3 regions of the Pseudomonas syringae pv. coryli str. NCPPB 4273 genome follow, and region 2 is predicted to be linked to each of the others. Evidence: predicted binding sites of a transcription regulator. Region 2 holds the regulator's gene; each other region holds the start of a gene.
What was found. The regulator sigma-54, encoded in region 2, starts transcription at its own class of promoters, with help from an activator protein. The targets are predictions, from matches to a motif close to ANTGGCATNNANNTTGCTNT.
Positions count from the first base shown of each region.

Region 1: a site for sigma-54 is predicted at 1,737-1,756, ahead of P406_RS21805 (flagellar basal body rod protein FlgF). Genes of this name have one in related genera too.
Region 3: a site for sigma-54 is predicted at 2,559-2,578, ahead of P406_RS22305 (CmpA/NrtA family ABC transporter substrate-binding protein). Genes of this name have one in related genera too.

Region 1 covers NZ_AWQP01000059.1:24,722-30,506, forward strand. Annotated here, with positions in the region: gene P406_RS21795 (flagellar hook protein FlgE) at 1-1,333, shown strand, start outside; gene P406_RS29475 (hypothetical protein) at 1,334-1,525, opposite strand; gene P406_RS21805 (flagellar basal body rod protein FlgF) at 1,809-2,549, shown strand; gene flgG (flagellar basal-body rod protein FlgG) at 2,596-3,384, shown strand; gene flgH (flagellar basal body L-ring protein FlgH) at 3,469-4,182, shown strand; gene P406_RS21820 (flagellar basal body P-ring protein FlgI) at 4,196-5,305, shown strand; gene flgJ (flagellar assembly peptidoglycan hydrolase FlgJ) at 5,316-5,785, shown strand, end outside.
Region 2 covers NZ_AWQP01000073.1:84,503-90,287, forward strand. Annotated here, with positions in the region: gene rapZ (RNase adapter RapZ) at 1-24, opposite strand, end outside; gene ptsN (PTS IIA-like nitrogen regulatory protein PtsN) at 27-491, opposite strand; gene hpf (ribosome hibernation-promoting factor, HPF/YfiA family) at 502-810, opposite strand; gene P406_RS25465 (RNA polymerase factor sigma-54) at 886-2,379, opposite strand; gene lptB (LPS export ABC transporter ATP-binding protein) at 2,563-3,288, opposite strand; gene lptA (lipopolysaccharide transport periplasmic protein LptA) at 3,289-3,834, opposite strand; gene lptC (LPS export ABC transporter periplasmic protein LptC) at 3,821-4,393, opposite strand; gene P406_RS25485 (KdsC family phosphatase) at 4,402-4,941, opposite strand; gene P406_RS25490 (KpsF/GutQ family sugar-phosphate isomerase) at 4,941-5,785, opposite strand, start outside.
Region 3 covers NZ_AWQP01000062.1:22,808-28,592, forward strand. Annotated here, with positions in the region: gene P406_RS22295 (glycoside hydrolase family 68 protein) at 1-571, shown strand, start outside; gene P406_RS22300 (ANTAR domain-containing response regulator) at 631-1,206, opposite strand; gene P406_RS22305 (CmpA/NrtA family ABC transporter substrate-binding protein) at 1,221-2,432, opposite strand; gene P406_RS22310 (quinone-dependent dihydroorotate dehydrogenase) at 2,684-3,715, shown strand; gene rmf (ribosome modulation factor) at 3,857-4,072, opposite strand; gene rlmKL (bifunctional 23S rRNA (guanine(2069)-N(7))-methyltransferase RlmK/23S rRNA (guanine(2445)-N(2))-methyltransferase RlmL) at 4,661-5,785, shown strand, end outside.

The DNA.
Region 1 (5,785 bases), on a different contig from region 2:
CCGCACGGACTTGCAGATCGATACGTCCAACGTCGGTGCCAGGGCCACGACCACGGTGGCTGAAACTATCAATCTGGATGCCTCGCTGCCTTCGCTTGCTCGCTTGCCGACCTTTGACCCGGACGACCCCGCGACCTACACACGGGTTGCCACCCGGACCATCCAGGATGTGGGCATCACTCCGGTGCCCGCAGCCAATCATGAGCTCAAGCAGTATTTCGTCAAGACCGAGGCCAATCAGTGGTCGATGTATGTACTGGTGGACGGGCGCAATCCGGTGGATCCCGACAGCGTAGCGCCGCTGCAGGTAAGCCTCGAGCTGAAGCCTGACGGTTCCCTGTCGTACAGCGGCAATGATCAGCATCTGCGCAAAGTTTCAGACACCGAGTTTGCCTTGCAGGGTTGGGTGCCTGCCGCGCAGATCAATGGCGCCTGGGCGGCGAATGGCTCCCTGAATGGCGGAGCTGTTTCGTTGCCGTTGAACGACGCCGGGGCCAGTCTGCTCGACCCGGGCGATACGGTCATGCATCGGCCGGTTCCGGACTTCAATCCCGCAGATCTGAACACTTACAGCAGGATGTTCGGTAACCAGATCTTTGACAGTCAGGGCAACACCCATGAGCTGAAACAGTATTTCGTGAAAGACGGCACCAACAGCTGGCGCCTGCACGTGCTGATCGACGATCGAAATCCGCAGAACCCCGGTTCCAGGGCGCCGCTGACGGCGAACATTGTTTTCGATTCCCATGGCGCTGTCGCGTCGTTGACCGGCAGTCCGGGCCTGAGCAGCAACGGCGATCAGCTGAAACTCACGGGCTGGTCGCCGGTGATGGCGGTTGATCCTGGCACCAGTCGCGAGCGCTGGATACCCAACGGGGCGGCTGGCAGTGCTGACGGCATCACCATCGACTTCACCCATCTGCTTCAGCACAACGCTGCCAGTTCGCGCTCCGCCGCATACGTGGATGGCCATTCGGCAGGGGAGTTGAAAAGCCTCGACGTCGGCCGGGACGGCATTCTGCGTGCCGGGTTTACCAATGGCATGACCAAGCCCATCGGTCAGGTGATGCTCGCCAGTTTCGCCAATCCGCATGGCTTGCAGCCGCGTAGCGATACACGCTGGACCGCCACTGCTGATTCCGGAGTGGCTGAATATGATGTGCCGGGCGTCGGCACGCTGGGCAGCATCGTCAGTGGCGCGCTGGAGGGGTCGAACGTCGTGCTGGCCGATGAGCTGATTGCGCTGATCCAGGCCCAGACGGCCTATCAGGCCAACTCCAAGGCGATATCCACCGAAGTGACGCTGATGCAGACGCTGATTCAATCGACCTGATCAGATCGAGCAGTCGGCTTTGATGAAGTGGCCTTTCAAGCGTTTCCAGCCTGGGCCTGGGCTGGCCTGGGCGCAGACGATCCGGCTGTCGCCCTGCCATTTGTAATAGCGGGCGGGAGCGGCCTGGGAGAGCAGGGCAAAGGTCATCAGGCTCGCGCTCGCGATACCGATGATGCACGCACGAAAAGGCATGACGGTTCCCGGTCAGGGTTGCGGTGTCGGCAAGATTATCACTGTCGATCCGGTTCTCGGCGCAGTTCGATGAAGTTTTTTTGGCGGTGTTTCCTGCCTGGCAGGCGGCAGGCGGCAGTCCACCGCCGCTATTGGCTGGCGCTCTGTCCCAAGGCGATCGGCGATGGCCAGTTTTTACTGGCTAATCAGGCATTTGTATCGAGCCTGACAAGTTGGTTCAAAAATTGCTTTAACCCTTTCAGAACAGCTACAGGCGGCAAGCGTCTGTCGGAGGAGGAAGACTGTGGACAAGTTGCTTTACGTCGCAATGAGCGGTGCATCCGAAAACGCGATCGCGCAAAAGGCTCATGCCAACAACCTGGCGAACGTCTCGACCAACGGTTTCATGCGTGACCTGGAACAGGCCCGCTCGATGCCGGTGTTTGGCGAGGTCATGCCATCGCGCGCCTATGCCATGAGCGAGCGTCCCGGGACCGACTTTTCCGCCGGTGCCATGGTGCAGACCGGTCGTGAGCTGGACATCGCCGTCAAGGGTGATGGCTGGATCGCCGTGCAGACGCCCGACGGCGGTGAAGCCTACACCCGCAGTTCCGGCATGAACATCGACGCCCTGGGCGTGTTGCGCGACGGCAGTGGTTTGCCGGTTATGGGCAACGGCGGTCCGATTGCCGTGCCGCCTCAGCAGCAGATCGAGATCGGCGCCGACGGCACGATCAGCATTCGTTCACTGGGCGAGAGTCCGCAGGTGATGGCGCAGGTTGACCGCATCAAGCTGGTCAGGCCTGACCTGAAGACCATGGAGAAAGGCCCTGACGGCCTGATCCACACCAAGACCGGCCGGCCTGCCGACGCAGACGCCACCGTTCAGGTCGAGTCCGGCTTTCTGCAGGCGAGCAACGTCAACGCGGTCGAGGAAATGACCTCGGTACTGGCCTTGTCCCGTCAATTCGAATTGCACGTCAAGATGATGAAGACCGCCGAAGAAGACGATCAGTCTATGGCTCGCGTCTTGCAACTTGGCTAATCAATGACAGCTTGCGCCGACAAACCGGCGCTCGAGGAGAACACACATGCTTCCTGCACTATACGTCGCCAAAACCGGCCTTGCCGCTCAGGACACCAACCTGACCACCATCTCCAACAACCTGGCGAACGTCTCGACCACCGGTTTCAAGAGTGACCGTGCCGAGTTCCAGGACCTGCTGTATCAGATCAAACGCCAGCCGGGTGCCCAGTCCACTCAGGACAGCGAACTGCCTTCCGGCCTGCAACTGGGTACCGGTGTGCGCATTGTCGGCACGCAGAAGAACTTCACTGCCGGTAGCCTGCAGACCACCAACAACCCGCTGGACCTGGCGGTCAACGGTCGTGGTTTCTTTCAGGTGACCCAGCCAGACGGCACCATTGCCTACAGCCGTGACGGTACGTTCCACCTCGACGCCAACGGCCAGATCGTGACCGCCAATGGTTATGCCCTCGAGCCTGCGATTGTCGTTCCGCAGAACGCCCAGACCTTCACGGTCGGCCAGGACGGTACTGTTTCCGTCACGCTGGCAGGCGCCACTGCAACACCGCAGATCATCGGCAATATCCAGACCGCCGACTTCATCAACCCGGCCGGCCTGCAGGCCATCGGTGGCAACCTGTACCTGGAAACTGGTTCGAGCGGCGCGCCGCAGATCGGCACCCCTGGCCTTAACGGCCTGGGCCCGACCCTGCAGAACACCCTGGAAAACTCCAACGTCAGCACCGTTGAGGAACTGGTCAACATGATCACTACCCAGCGCGCCTACGAGATGAACTCCAAAGTGATCTCGACCGCTGACCAGATGCTGCAAAACCTGACTCAGAACCTGTAAGTCCTTGATGTCTCTGCTCGTAGAACCGCTCAATCCGATGGGGCGCCTGATAAGCGCCTGTTACACCGCGAGGTTTCAAGTGTCATGAACCGCCTTAGTGTTCCGCGTTTTTCAGTGTTGATCGCTTCATTGTGCGGGATCACCCTGCTGTCCGGCTGTGTTGCGCCGACGGCCAAGCCCAATGACCCTTATTACGCTCCGGTGTTGCCGCGTACGCCCATGTCGGCGGCTGCCAACAATGGCGCCATCTATCAGGCCGGTTTCGAGCAGAACCTGTACGGCGACCGCAAGGCCTTCCGTATTGGCGACATCATCACCATCACGCTTTCCGAGCGTATGGCGGCGAGCAAGGCGGCCACTTCGGCCATGACCAAGGACAGCACCAACAGCATTGGTCTGACCTCGCTGTTCGGTTCGGGTCTGACCACCAACAACCCGATAGGCGGCAACGACCTGAGCCTCAACGCCGGTTACAACGGCGCGCGCACCACCAAGGGTGATGGCAAGGCCGCACAGAGCAACAGTCTGACCGGTTCGGTCACCGTGACGGTTGCGGATGTGCTGCCTAACGGCATTCTGGCGGTGCGTGGCGAAAAGTGGATGACGCTCAACACCGGTGACGAACTGGTGCGGATTGCCGGCCTGGTCCGGGCTGACGACATCGCGACCGACAACACCGTGTCGTCCACCCGTATCGCTGATGCACGTATTACCTATTCGGGGACCGGAGCCTTTGCCGATACCAGCCAGCCAGGCTGGTTCGACCGGTTCTTCCTCAGCCCGTTGTTCCCTTTCTGATAGCGGGATAAACATGATCAAGCTCAAGCAACTGATAGCGGCGACCTTGTTGTTGTCCACAGCGTTCGGCGTCCACGCCGAGCGTCTGAAGGACATCGCGAGCATCTCCGGCGTGCGGGCCAACCAGTTGATCGGTTACGGTCTGGTCGTGGGTCTCAACGGTACAGGTGACCAGACCACCCAGACCCCGTTCACCCTGCAGACCTTCAATAACATGCTGTCGCAGTTCGGCATCAAGGTTCCATCCGGTTCGGGCACCGTGCAGTTGAAGAACGTCGCGGCAGTTGCCGTTTATGCAGATCTGCCAGCGTTTGCCAAGCCGGGCCAGACGGTCGATATCACCGTTTCCTCGATCGGTAACTCTAAAAGCCTGCGCGGTGGTGCGTTGTTGATGACACCGATGAAAGGTGTCGACGGCAACGTTTACGCCATCGCTCAGGGCAACCTGGTGGTCGGCGGTTTCGACGCGGAAGGCCGTGACGGTTCGAAGATTACCGTCAACGTCCCGTCGTCGGGACGCATTCCTGGCGGAGCTTCGGTCGAGCGCTCGGTGCCAAGCGGCTTCAATCAGGGCAATACCCTGACCCTGAACCTGAACCGTTCCGACTTCACCACTGCCAAGCGGATTGTCGACAAGATCAACGAATTACTGGGCCCGGGCGTCGCTCAGGCGTTGGACGGTGGTTCGGTGCGTGTGACCGCGCCGCTTGATCCGGGCCAGCGTGTCGACTACCTGTCGATTCTGGAAAACCTGGAAGTCGATCCGGGCCAGACCGCTGCCAAGGTCATCATCAATTCGCGGACCGGCACCATCGTCATCGGCCAGAACGTCAAGGTGTCGCCTGCTGCCGTTACCCACGGCAGCCTGACCGTGACCATCACCGAAGACCCGATCGTCAGCCAGCCGGGCGCATTGTCCGGCGGCCAGACTGCGGTAGTGCCTCGCTCGCGGGTCAATGCCCAGCAGGAGCTGCACCCGATGTTCAAGTTCGGTCCAGGCACCACGCTGGATGAGATCGTTCGCGCGGTCAATCAGGTGGGCGCTGCGCCCGGTGACCTGATGGCCATTCTCGAAGCCCTTAAGCAGGCCGGCGCGTTGCAAGCCGACCTGATCGTGATCTGAGGATTCGAGCATGGATATGCCCAAGAGCGGAATTTCGTCGACGGTCGATTCGGGTGCCTATACCGACGTCAACCGTCTGGCGTCGCTGAAGCATGGCGACAAGGACAGTGTGGAAAACCAGAAGAAGGTGGCCCGCGAGTTCGAATCGCTGTTCGTCAGTCAGATGCTCAAGGCCATGCGCTCGGCCAACGAAGTGCTGGCCAAGGACAATCCGATGAACACCCCGGCCACCCGGCAGTATCAGGACATGTATGACCAGCAACTGGCGGTCACGCTGTCCACCCGTGGCAACGGTATCGGCTTGCAGGACGTGCTGATGCGCCAATTGTCGAAAGACAAGGGGATAAACCACGCCGCGCCGGTCAATACGACCGACGCTGCAACGGCCGCTACCGACGCTGCGCCGGCCAAGACCGGCCTGGCGACCAGTGTTTACCAGCGTCCGTTGTGGGCCACGCGCTCGGCGGCTGCCGATCAGGC
Region 2 (5,785 bases):
ACCGCTGACGATGATCATGCGCATGGTCAGTTTCCGTTCTGCACGTCCAGCACCACCTGATAAAGCGCCTCAGCGCTTTGGGCGCTGCGCAGACGCTTACGCACATCTTTGTCGTCGAGCATGCTGGCGATCTGGCGCAGCAGCTCCAGGTGCTCATCGGTAGCGGCTTGCGGGACCAGCAGTACGAACAGCAGGTCAACCGGCGCGCCATCAATGGCGTCGAAATCCACGGGTGTAGCGAGGTGAATCACTGCACTGACAGGCTCGCTGCAGTCAGCGAGGCGGCAGTGGGGGATGGCAATACCGTTGCCAAAACCGGTCGAGCCCAGTTTTTCCCGGGCGACGAGGCTTGCGAATACCATGTCCGAAACCATGCCCGGCACTTCACGGCCGATCAGGTTGGCAATTTCTTCGAGTACACGCTTTTTGCTGCCACCCGGCACGTTCACGAGGGAGCGGCCGGGGGTCAGGATATTTTCGATTCGGATCATTAAATGGGCGTTAGCGAGCGGCCGCACCTTTGAGGATGCTTTGCTGCTTTTCCTTATGCTTGAGCAATTGTCGGTCTAGCTTGTCAGTGAGCAGGTCGATGGCAGCGTACATGTCATCATGTTCAGCATTGGCAACGACCTCTCCACCATGGATGTGCAACGTGGCTTCGATCTTCTGCTTGAGCTTTTCGACCGTCATCGTGACCTGCACGTTGGTAATCTTGTCAAAATGCCCTTCGAGCTTCTTGAGCTTGAGCTCAACGTATTCACGAAGGGGTTTGGTCACTTCCAGTTGGTGTCCACTGATGTTGACTTGCATACAGCTTTCTCCTTTGCCAGTGCATAAAGAGGCAGGCATGGCGCCTGCCACTGGAACGCTGTGGCTCGGCCTGCATCACATCAGTCGCTTACGCTCACTGGAAGGGGCGATCCCGAGAGACTCACGGTACTTGGCGACTGTGCGACGGGCTACTTGAATGCCTTGTGCCTCCAGTAAACCAGCGATCTTGCTATCACTCAACGGCTTTTTCTGATTTTCCGCCGCAACCAGTTTTTTGATGATTGCGCGAATTGCCGTGGACGAGCATTCACCGCCTTCGGAGGTGCTCACATGACTTGAGAAGAAGTATTTCAGCTCGTAAATGCCGCGTGGGGTGTGCATGAATTTCTGCGTGGTCACCCGCGAGATGGTCGATTCGTGCATGCCCACTGCCTCGGCAATATCGTGCAGCACGAGCGGCTTCATGGCCTCGTCGCCGTACTCGAGAAAACCGCGCTGATGTTCGACGATCTGCGTGGCGACCTTCATCAGCGTTTCGTTGCGGCTTTGCAGGCTCTTGATGAACCAGCGTGCTTCCTGCAACTGATTGCGCATGAAGGTGTTGTCTGCACTGGTGTCGGCGCGCCGCACGAAGCCCGCGTATTGCGGATTGACGCGCAGGCGCGGCACCGACTCCTGATTGAGTTCGACCAGCCAGCGTTCGTTGTCCTTGCGCACGATCACGTCCGGAATGACGTATTCGGCTTCGGTGGATTCGATCTGTGAGCCGGGACGCGGGTTGAGGCTCTGCACCAGCTCGATGACCTGGCGCAGCTCGTCTTCCTTGAGTTTCATGCGCCGCATCAGTTGGCCGTAGTCGCGGCTTCCGAGCAGATCGATGTAGTCGCTGACCAGGCGTTGTGCTTCCGTCAGCCAGGGCGTTTTTGCCGGTAGCTGGCGCAGTTGCAGCAGCAGGCATTCGCTCAGGTTGCGTGCGCCGATGCCAGCAGGTTCAAACTGCTGGATGCGGTGCAGTACCGCTTCGATCTCGTCGAGCTCGATGTCCAGCTCGGGGTCGAACGACTCGAGAATCTCATCGAGTGTCTCGTCGAGGTAACCCTGGTTGTTGATGCAGTCGATCAGCGTGACTGCCACCAGGCGGTCCTTGTCGGACATCGGCGCAACATTCAGTTGCCACAGCAGGTGGCTTTGCAGGCTTTCGCCGACAGAGGTGCGTGTGGTGAAGTCCCACTCGTCATCATCGTTGCTTGGCAGGCTGCTGGCGCTGGTCTGGTAGATGTCTTCCCAGGCCGTATCGACGGGCAGCTCGTTGGGAATGCGTTCGTTCCATTCGCCTTCTTCAAGGTTGTCCACGGTAGGCGCGGATTCCTGATAAGTCGGTTCCTGAACGTCGGGGTTGGGCTTTTGTTCGATGTTGTCGGCAAGCGGGTCGGAGTGGTCGAAGTCGTCGCCTTCTTCCTGCCGCTCCAGCATAGGGTTTGACTCCAGCGCCTCCTGGATCTCCTGCTGGAGATCCAGAGTGGAAAGCTGGAGTAAACGGATTGCCTGTTGCAGCTGCGGTGTCATCGTCAGCTGCTGGCCCATTCTCAAGACTAGCGATGGTTTCATGGCAGGGGCTAAACACCTTATTCGCCGGCGCGCATGCGCCATCTACTACAGGCGCCGTGGCGCCAACTTAAGCAAATTATATGCCTGAAACCTGTGCATTTGCCTAGAGTGGTATGACAAATAAAATCTTGTCAATACACTGCGTAGGCATCAATCGGCTGCGAAGCGCAAAGGGGCAGTCGATTAAAGGCGGAACTCGTGGCCGAGGTAGACCTCTTTCACCAGCTGATTCGCCAGAATGGTCTCGGAGTCGCCTTCCGCAATCAGCTGTCCATCGTTGACGATGTAGGCCATTTCGCAGATATCCAGCGTTTCCCGGACATTGTGGTCAGTGATCAGTACACCGATACCCTTGGCCTTGAGGTGGTGAATGATCTGCTTGATGTCGCCTACCGAAATAGGGTCGACACCTGCGAACGGTTCATCCAGGAGGATGAATTTCGGCGCGGTGGCCAGGGCCCGAGCGATTTCCACGCGGCGACGTTCACCACCCGACAGGCTCATGCCCAGGTTGTCGCGGATATGGGTAATGTGGAACTCCTGCAGCAGGCTTTCCAGTTCCTTGCGGCGCGCACCGGCATCGAGCTCCTTGCGGGTCTCGAGAATCGCCATGATATTGTCGGACACCGACAGCTTGCGGAAAATCGAGGCTTCCTGAGGCAGGTAGCCGATACCCGCGCGGGCGCGACCGTGCATGGGTTGATGGCTGACATCCAGATCGTCAATCAGCACACGACCCTGATCAGCCTGGACCAGACCCACGATCATGTAGAAGCAAGTGGTCTTGCCGGCGCCGTTCGGGCCCAGCAGGCCGACGATCTGGCCGCTGTCGATGGAGATGCTCACATCGCGCACGACCTGCCGGCTTTTGTAGCTTTTAGCCAGATGCTGGGCTTTGAGCGTCGCCATTTACTGGGCCTTCTGAGGTTGATCGGTTTTCTTTTTCGGCTGGATGACCATGTCGATACGCGGACGTGGTGTAGTCACCTTGGCGCCATTGGCCCGACCGGCGCTGACGACCTGTCTGACCGTGTCGTAGACGATCTTCTCGCCTTCCGAGGTGTTGCCATCATTGATGACCTTGGCCTTGTCGATCAGGACGATACGGTCCTGGCCGGCGTAATACTGGATGGTGACGGCATAGGCCTGCACGATCGGTTTGTCCACGGCAGGCTTCTGCTCGTAGTAGGCCAGGTTGCCGACGGAGGTGAATATGTCGACTTCGCCCTGGGCGTTTCGCGTGATCGTCACGGTGTTGCCTGTGATTTTCATCGAGCCCTGAGTGATGATGACATTGCCCTTGTAAGTCGCCACGCCTTTCTTGTCATCGAGCTGAGCATCGTCAGACTGGATGTGGATAGGCTGATCTCGGTCGGTTGGCAGGGACCAGGCGCTCGCGCTTCCCAGTGCTGCGCCCAGGCCGAGCAATAAAGGAAGAGTTTTAACGAGCCTCATACTGTCCTCTTACGTTGGACAGCAGGTCCATCCTGCTGTCTTTCAAATACGCTTTCATTCCCTTGGCCGTAGTGACACCGCCCGCGCCGTCGATTCTAACGTCTTGGTCGGTCTCCGCATATTCCTTCTGAGGAAATACGGTCATGCGACTGCTGGTAATAATGGTCGTACGCTGTTTTTCATCGGTGCGCTCAACACGAACGGAATCCATGAGCTCGACCTGATCGCCCCCGGACGAAACTTCACCTCGTTTGCTTTGCACGTGCCACGGAAATGCTCCGCCGCGGTACATGTTCAGATTGGGTGTCGTCAGCAGGCTCACATCTGTGGCCTTCACATGCTCGACCTTGTCGGAGGTCATGTCGTACTGAAGTGTGCCATCTGGCAGATACTGCACGCTGCGAGTATTGACCGCATAGTAGTCGATCGCCGTGTCGTCAATCGACGCATCAGGCTGATCCATGAAGCTTTCCGGGCTGATGTTCCAGTAGCCGACCGCTGCCAGCAGCAGCGCCAGTACCCCGAGAAGCAGGAACTTGCGAAATTTTTTAGTGAACATAATGGCTTCTATAAATAGGCGGAGTGAGCCGCTTCAAGGTTGCCTTGCGCACTCAGAATCAGTTCGCAGAATTCGCGCGCTGCACCTTCGCCGCCTCGCGCCCTGGTTATCCCGTGTGCATGCTCGCGTACAAAGCCGGCAGCATTGGCCACTGCCATGCCCAGACCGACGCGTCTGATAACGGGCAAGTCTGGCAGATCATCACCCAGATAGGCGACCTGTTCGTAACTCAGATCGAGTTCTGCCAGCAACTTGTCCAGCACTACCAGCTTGTCTTCACGTCCCTGGAACAGGTGTTCAATGCCCAGGCTCTTTGCCCGGCGCTCGACTATCGCGGTCTTGCGGCCACTGATGATCGCCGTGGTGACGCCTGAGGCTATCAGCATTTTAATGCCTTGGCCGTCGAGGGTATTGAATGTCTTTATCTCGCTGCCATCTTCCATGAAGTAAAGGCGGCCATCGGTCAGTACGCCATCGACGTCGAAGACTGCCAGCTTGATGGCCTTGCCGCGTTGCTTGAGATCCTGGGTCATTATTTGGGTTTCCATTACATGACGCCTGCGCGCAGGAGATCCTGCAGGTTGAATGCGCCAACCGGACGGTCGTTCTGGTCTACGACAACAAGCGCACTGATTTTGTTGTCCTCCATGATTTTCAGCGCCTCGGCGGCGAGCATCTCGGCATGGGCGGTCTTGCCATGAAGCGTCATGACCTCATCGATGATGGTCTGGCGGATATCGACAGGGCGGTCCAGGGTCCGGCGCAAATCACCGTCGGTGAAGATGCCGGCCAGTGTGCCGTCAGCTTCGACGATGGCGGTCATACCCAAACCTTTACGAGTCATTTCAAGCAGCGCGTCGCGCAGCAGGGTGCCGCGTTGCACGCTAGGCAGTGATTCGCCGGAGTGCATCACATTCTCGACCTTGAGCAGCAGGCGGCGACCCAATGCGCCGCCCGGATGGGAGAATGCGAAATCTTCGGCGGTGAAGCCGCGTGCGTTGAGCAGCGCCACGGCGAGGGCGTCGCCCATGACCAGTGCGGCGGTCGTCGAGGACGTCGGTGCCAGGTTGAGCGGGCAGGCCTCATGCACGACATGCGCGTTGAGGTTGATGTCGGCAGCCTTGGCCAGAATGGACTCGGGGTCGCCGGTCAGGCTGATCATCTTTATGCCCAGACGTTTGATCAGTGGCAGCAGGGTGACGATTTCGTTGGTGCTGCCGGAGTTCGACAGGGCCAGGATGATGTCATCACGGGTGATCATGCCCATGTCGCCGTGGCTGGCTTCGGCCGGATGCACGAAAAACGAGGTGGTGCCGGTGCTCGCCAGCGTCGCAGCGATCTTGTTGCCGATGTGTCCGGACTTGCCCATGCCGACCACGACCACACGCCCTT
Region 3 (5,785 bases), on a different contig from region 2:
ACGCGGTACGCATACCGTTGGCGCTGCGGAACTTGGCCCGGTGCCACCCGGCCATGAAGAAGTTGGGGGTGCGCGTTTTCAAGTGGGCTGTATCGGGCTGGCGGTTGCTAAGGATCTCAGCGGTGAAGAGTGGGAAATATTACCGCCACTGGTCACTGCGGTGGGTGTCAATGATCAGACCGAACGTCCGCATTATGTCTTTCAGGACGGCAAGTATTATTTGTTCACCATTAGTCACAAGTTTACGTATGCCGACGGTGTGACCGGGCCGGATGGCGTTTACGGTTTTGTGGGCGAGCATTTGTTCGGGCCTTACCGGCCGATGAACGCATCCGGACTGGTGCTGGGCAATCCGCCTGCACAGCCTTTCCAGACGTACTCCCACTGCGTGATGCCGAACGGCCTGGTGACTTCGTTCATTGACAGCGTGCCCACCACCGGCGATGACTACCGTATCGGCGGCACCGAGGCGCCGACGGTCAGAATCCTGTTGAAGGGCGACCGCTCGTTCGTGCAGGAAGAGTATGACTATGGCTACGTGCCAGCGATGAAGGATGTGCAGCTGAACTGACAGGCTGTGCTCCTGTAACCCTTGAAGAACGCCTGTGCGGGCAGGCGTTCTTCGTGGCTTCAGCCCAGCAGTTCGCTCATCGCGATAATCTGCTCGGCCACCTGAATCAGCTTCTGCTGGCGACTCATTGCCTGACGTCGCATCAGCGTATAAGCCTCTTCTTCGTTGCAATCCTTCATCTTCATCAGCAGCCCCTTGGCCAGTTCGATGCGCTTGCGCTCGGCCAGTTGCTGGTCGCGGGCATGCAATTGCGCGCGCAGCGCCTGATCGCTTTCAAAGCGGGCCATTGCTACATCCAGAATCGGTTGCAACCGTTGCGCCTGGATACCCTCGACGATATAAGCGCTGACCCCGGACTTGATCGCCTGGCGCATCACGCCTGGATCGTGCTCGTCGGTGAACATCACGATGGGACGTGGCTGGTCACGGCTGACCAGCACCACTTGCTCCATCACGTCGCGACCTGGCGATTCAGTGTCGATGAGGATGACGTCCGGGCGCACGGCTTCAACGCGTGCGGGCAGGTCGATGATCAGGCCGGATTCGTCGATCACTTCGAAACCGGCTTCTATCAAGGCTGACCTGAGGCGACCGACCTTTTTGGCGGTGTCATTGATAAGCAGGATACGCAGCATGGTTACGTTCTCCTTCAACGACTGGCCACAGCGGGCACGTCGTCGGCCAGCGAGTGGAGCTTGAAGCTACGCGCGTAGCCCGCCGGATCGCTGCCGTCCCAGACCCTGCCGTCGATCAGCTGGCTGCTGCGCAAGGTTGCGGCGGGTACGTCGACGCCCAGCGCACTGGCGGCCTGACGGTACAGGTCGAGTTGCTGCACGCGGCTGGCCACCGCCAGGTAATCCGGGTCTTCGCGCAACAGGCCCCAGCGTCGGAACTGGGTCATGAACCACATGCCGTCAGACAGCCAGGGGTAGTTGACCTGTCCCCGGGCATGGAAGCTGACCGCGTGAGGGTCTTGCCAGCGATTGCCAAGACCGTCGCTGTACTGGCCGAGCAAACGCGGTTCGATGCAGTCCACTGAGGTGTCCAGGTAATCGGCACCGCTGAGCAGTTGTGCGGTGCTGCGCCGGTTATGACCGTTTTCCTCGATGAAGCGGCTGGCTTCCAGCACGGCCATGATCAGCGCTCTGGCGGTGTTGGGGTTCTGCTCGACAAACTCACGGGTACAGCCCAGCACCTTGCCCGGGTGATCCGGCCAGATCGACTGGCTGGTCGCCATGGTGAAGCCCAGTTGCTGCTGAACGGCGCTGGCGCCCCAGGGTTCGCCGACGCAGAAACCGTCGATGCGCCCGGCCTGCAGGTGTTGCGCCATTTGCGTGGGCGGCACCACGACACTGTTCACATCATCGAGCGGATGAATGCCCTGGCTGGCCAGCCAGTAGTAGAGCCACATGGCATGGTTGCCGGTGGGGAAGGTCTGCGCGAAGGTCAGCCTTGAGCCGCTTTGGTGCGCGCGTTTGTCCAGTGCTTCAGGAGTGATCACGCCCGCCTGTTGCAACTCGCGGGACAGGTTGATGCACTGGCCGTTCTGGTTGAGCCCCATGAGGATGGCCATGTCGGTCGCCGGGCCGCCGCTGATGCCCAGTTCCACAGCATAGATCAGACCGTACAGGCTGTGTGCCGCCTGCAGTTGTCCGCTGACCAGTCTGTCGCGCAGCCCGGCCCAGGAGGTCTGACGCTCGAGGTTCAGGCTCAGGCCGTAAGGCTGGGCGAAACCCTGCGTGGCCGCGACCACCAGCGGGGCACAGTCGGTCAATGCCATGAAGCCCACGTCCAGGCTGTTCATTTCCGGGGCGTCGCTACCGGCCACCCAGTCCAGCGCATTACCGGTTCGTTCGTTCATCGCGCGTGCTTCATCAAAGGTCCGTCCAGAAAAAAGGCGTCGTCCGACCCATTGCAATGCAAGTGTCGAAGCGACGCCGTTGTCCATGCACCGCTCCGCCGTTGGAGTGAGTGCCGATAGCGGTTTCAAGCAAGGCATATGCCATCGCCGGGGGAGGGCGAGCAACAAGTTTGTCGCGCGCCTCGCCTGACAGGCCCGCACACGTCTATAATCGCCACCCTGAATTCAGCTGCTCACGAGCCCATCCCGCCATGTATAACCTGGCCCGCCAGTTACTGTTCAAACTTTCCCCGGAAACCTCTCATGACCTGTCGCTGGACCTGATCGGTGCAGGCGGACGGCTGGGCCTCAATGGCCTGCTGAGCAAGTCCCCGGCGAAGTTGCCGGTCAGTGTGATGGGCCTTGAGTTTCCCAACCCCGTGGGGCTGGCAGCCGGCCTGGACAAGAATGGTGCGGCCATCGATGGCTTCGCGCAACTGGGCTTCGGTTTCGTCGAGATCGGCACAGTGACGCCACGTCCGCAGCCGGGCAATCCCAAGCCGCGTATTTTCCGCCTGCCCAACGCCGAGGCGATCATCAACCGCATGGGCTTCAACAATCTGGGCGTCGACAACCTGGTGTCCCGTGTCGAAGCGGCAAAGTATCGCGGTGTTCTGGGCATCAATATCGGCAAGAACTTCGACACGCCGGTCGAGCGCGCGGTCGACGATTACCTGATCTGTCTGGACAAGGTCTATGCCCATGCCAGCTACGTCACGGTCAACGTCAGTTCGCCCAATACGCCGGGGCTGCGCAGCCTGCAGTTCGGCGACTCGCTCAAGCAACTGCTCCAGGCCCTGAGCCTGCGCCAGCAGGAACTGACGCAACGGCATGGCAGGCGTGTGCCACTGGCGATCAAGATTGCCCCGGACATGACCGACGAAGAAACCGTGCTGGTGGCCGCAGCCCTGATCGAGTCCGGTATGGACGCAGTCATTGCCACCAACACCACGCTGAGCCGCCAAGGCGTCGAAGGCCTTCCGCATGCTGATCAGGCGGGCGGTTTGTCGGGCGCGCCGGTTCGGGAAAAAAGCACGCACATCGTCAAGGTTCTGGCCGGTGAGCTCGCGGGTCGTCTGCCGATCATCGCCGCCGGGGGGATCACCGAAGGCCGGCATGCCGCCGAGAAGATCGCTGCGGGTGCCAGTCTGGTGCAGATCTATTCGGGGTTCATCTACAAGGGCCCTGCGCTGATTCGCGAGTCGGTGGATGCCATTGCGGCAATGCCTCGCGCCGCACGCTGAACCCGGGATAAAAAAAGGGGCTCTGCAAGAGAGCCCCTGGGCGTTGGCCCGCCGCCCGGGTCGGGCGTGCATGGTGCAGGTGTGAATCAGTCAGTCATGTATGGCCCGACAGAGGCCTGAAAGTCTTTGATGTGAATCGCCTCATCCGACCGCGTGAAGTTCGTTGAGTCTGTGGATGCCCGCAGTGCCGGTCATACCGTCCCAGTTGTCGCCGCGTCCTTCGCGCCAGCCATTGATCCATGCCTGGCGTACTGACGGTAGAGTAAAAGGGCAAAGCTCACGGGATTTACCATGAACGCCGTATTGATAACCGCGTAAAAATGCTCTTTCCAACGGATCACGCTTAAGTCTTCTCATAGGGTAATGCCCTCGTCTGTTGACTGTAATATCCCTGAGACCCCGTGTTGAGGTCGGGCAGAATCTTCTGCCGTTGGGGCCCGCTGCCGGCGTCGCGGGCCTTGATGCCATCCCCATTGCGGCGATGACCTGAGACGATTTCTAACCAAAGCGCAGGGCGGTGTGAATGATCGTTTTGTCATAAGCACGTCATATTCAGGTCTGTCGAGCAATAAGCGCTGACCTGTTTCAACCACGATTTTTTCTGCAGCCCCGTGAACATGGGGGTTTGCGAGCCCATTGAGATCGCTTATCAGGCTCATATACTGGCTCAATGCCTTGGCTGCTTAAGCGACGAAGGGTCACAGCAAGGCTGCAAAAATGTGACTTTTCAAAAAAAGACTTTTGACTGCGCGCCTTCATTGCCGACATCGCCTTGCCTGATATCTGTTCTAATACGCGCCAAAACTGCCGCAATGACATGACAGGATCATGCGGTGGACCGGCACACATCACGTGCCACGCAGGCGTTCTCCATGAAAGACGCCTGTTCAAATCTGGCAGGGCAATGCGTTGCCCGCCGCAGACGGCTCAGGCCCTGGAATACACATGTCGGATCGCTACGAACTTTTCCTCACTTGCCCAAAAGGCCTTGAAGGCCTGCTTGCCGAGGAAGCCACTGCGCTGGGTCTGCAAGAGACCCGCGAGCACACTTCAGCCATTCGCGGCTCGGCCGACATGGAGACCGCTTACCGGCTGTGTCTCTGGTCGCGCCTGGCCAACCGCGTGTTGCTGGTGCTCAAGCGCTTCCCGATGAAGGATGCCGAAGACCTTTACCACGGCGTACTGGATGTCGAGTGGCAGGACCATCTCGAATCCGACGGCACCATTGCCGTGGAATTCAGTGGCCATGGTTCGGGCATCGACAACACCCATTTCGGTGCACTGAAGGTCAAGGATGCGATCGTCGACAAGCTGCGCACCCCGGATGGCGAGCGCCCTTCGGTCGACAAGATCAACCCCGATCTGCGCGTGCACCTGCGTCTGGATCGCGGTGAGGCCATTCTGTCCCTCGACCTGTCCGGGCACAGCCTGCACCAGCGCGGTTACCGTCTGCAGCAGGGAGCTGCACCGCTGAAGGAAAACCTCGCCGCCGCCATCCTGATCCGCGCCGGCTGGCCGCGCATCGCTGCCGAGGGTGGCGCGCTGGCTGACCCGATGTGCGGTGTCGGTACATTCCTGGTCGAGGCCGGGATGATCGCCGCCGACATCGCCCCGAACATCAAGCGTGAACGCTGGGGCTTCTCGGCCTGGCTGGGCCACGTCCCGGCGTTGTGGCGCAAGCTGCACGACGAAGCGCTGGCCCGCGCCGAAGCCGGGTTGGCCAAGACACCTTCGTGGATCCGCGGTTATGAGGCCGATCCGCGGCTGATCCAGCCGGGACGCAACAACATCGAACGTGCCGGCCTGAGTGACTGGATCAAGGTCTATCAGGGCGAAGTCGCGACCTTCGAACCGCGTCCCGACCAGAACCAGAAAGGCCTGGTGATCTGCAACCCTCCGTACGGCGAGCGTCTGGGAGATGAAGCCAGCCTGCTGTATCTCTACCAGAACCTCGGTGAGCGCCTGCGTCAGGCCTGCCTCAACTGGGAGGCTGCGGTGTTCACCGGCGCGCCGGACCTCGGCAAGCGCATGGGCATTCGCAGCCACAAACAGTATTCGTTCTGGAACGGC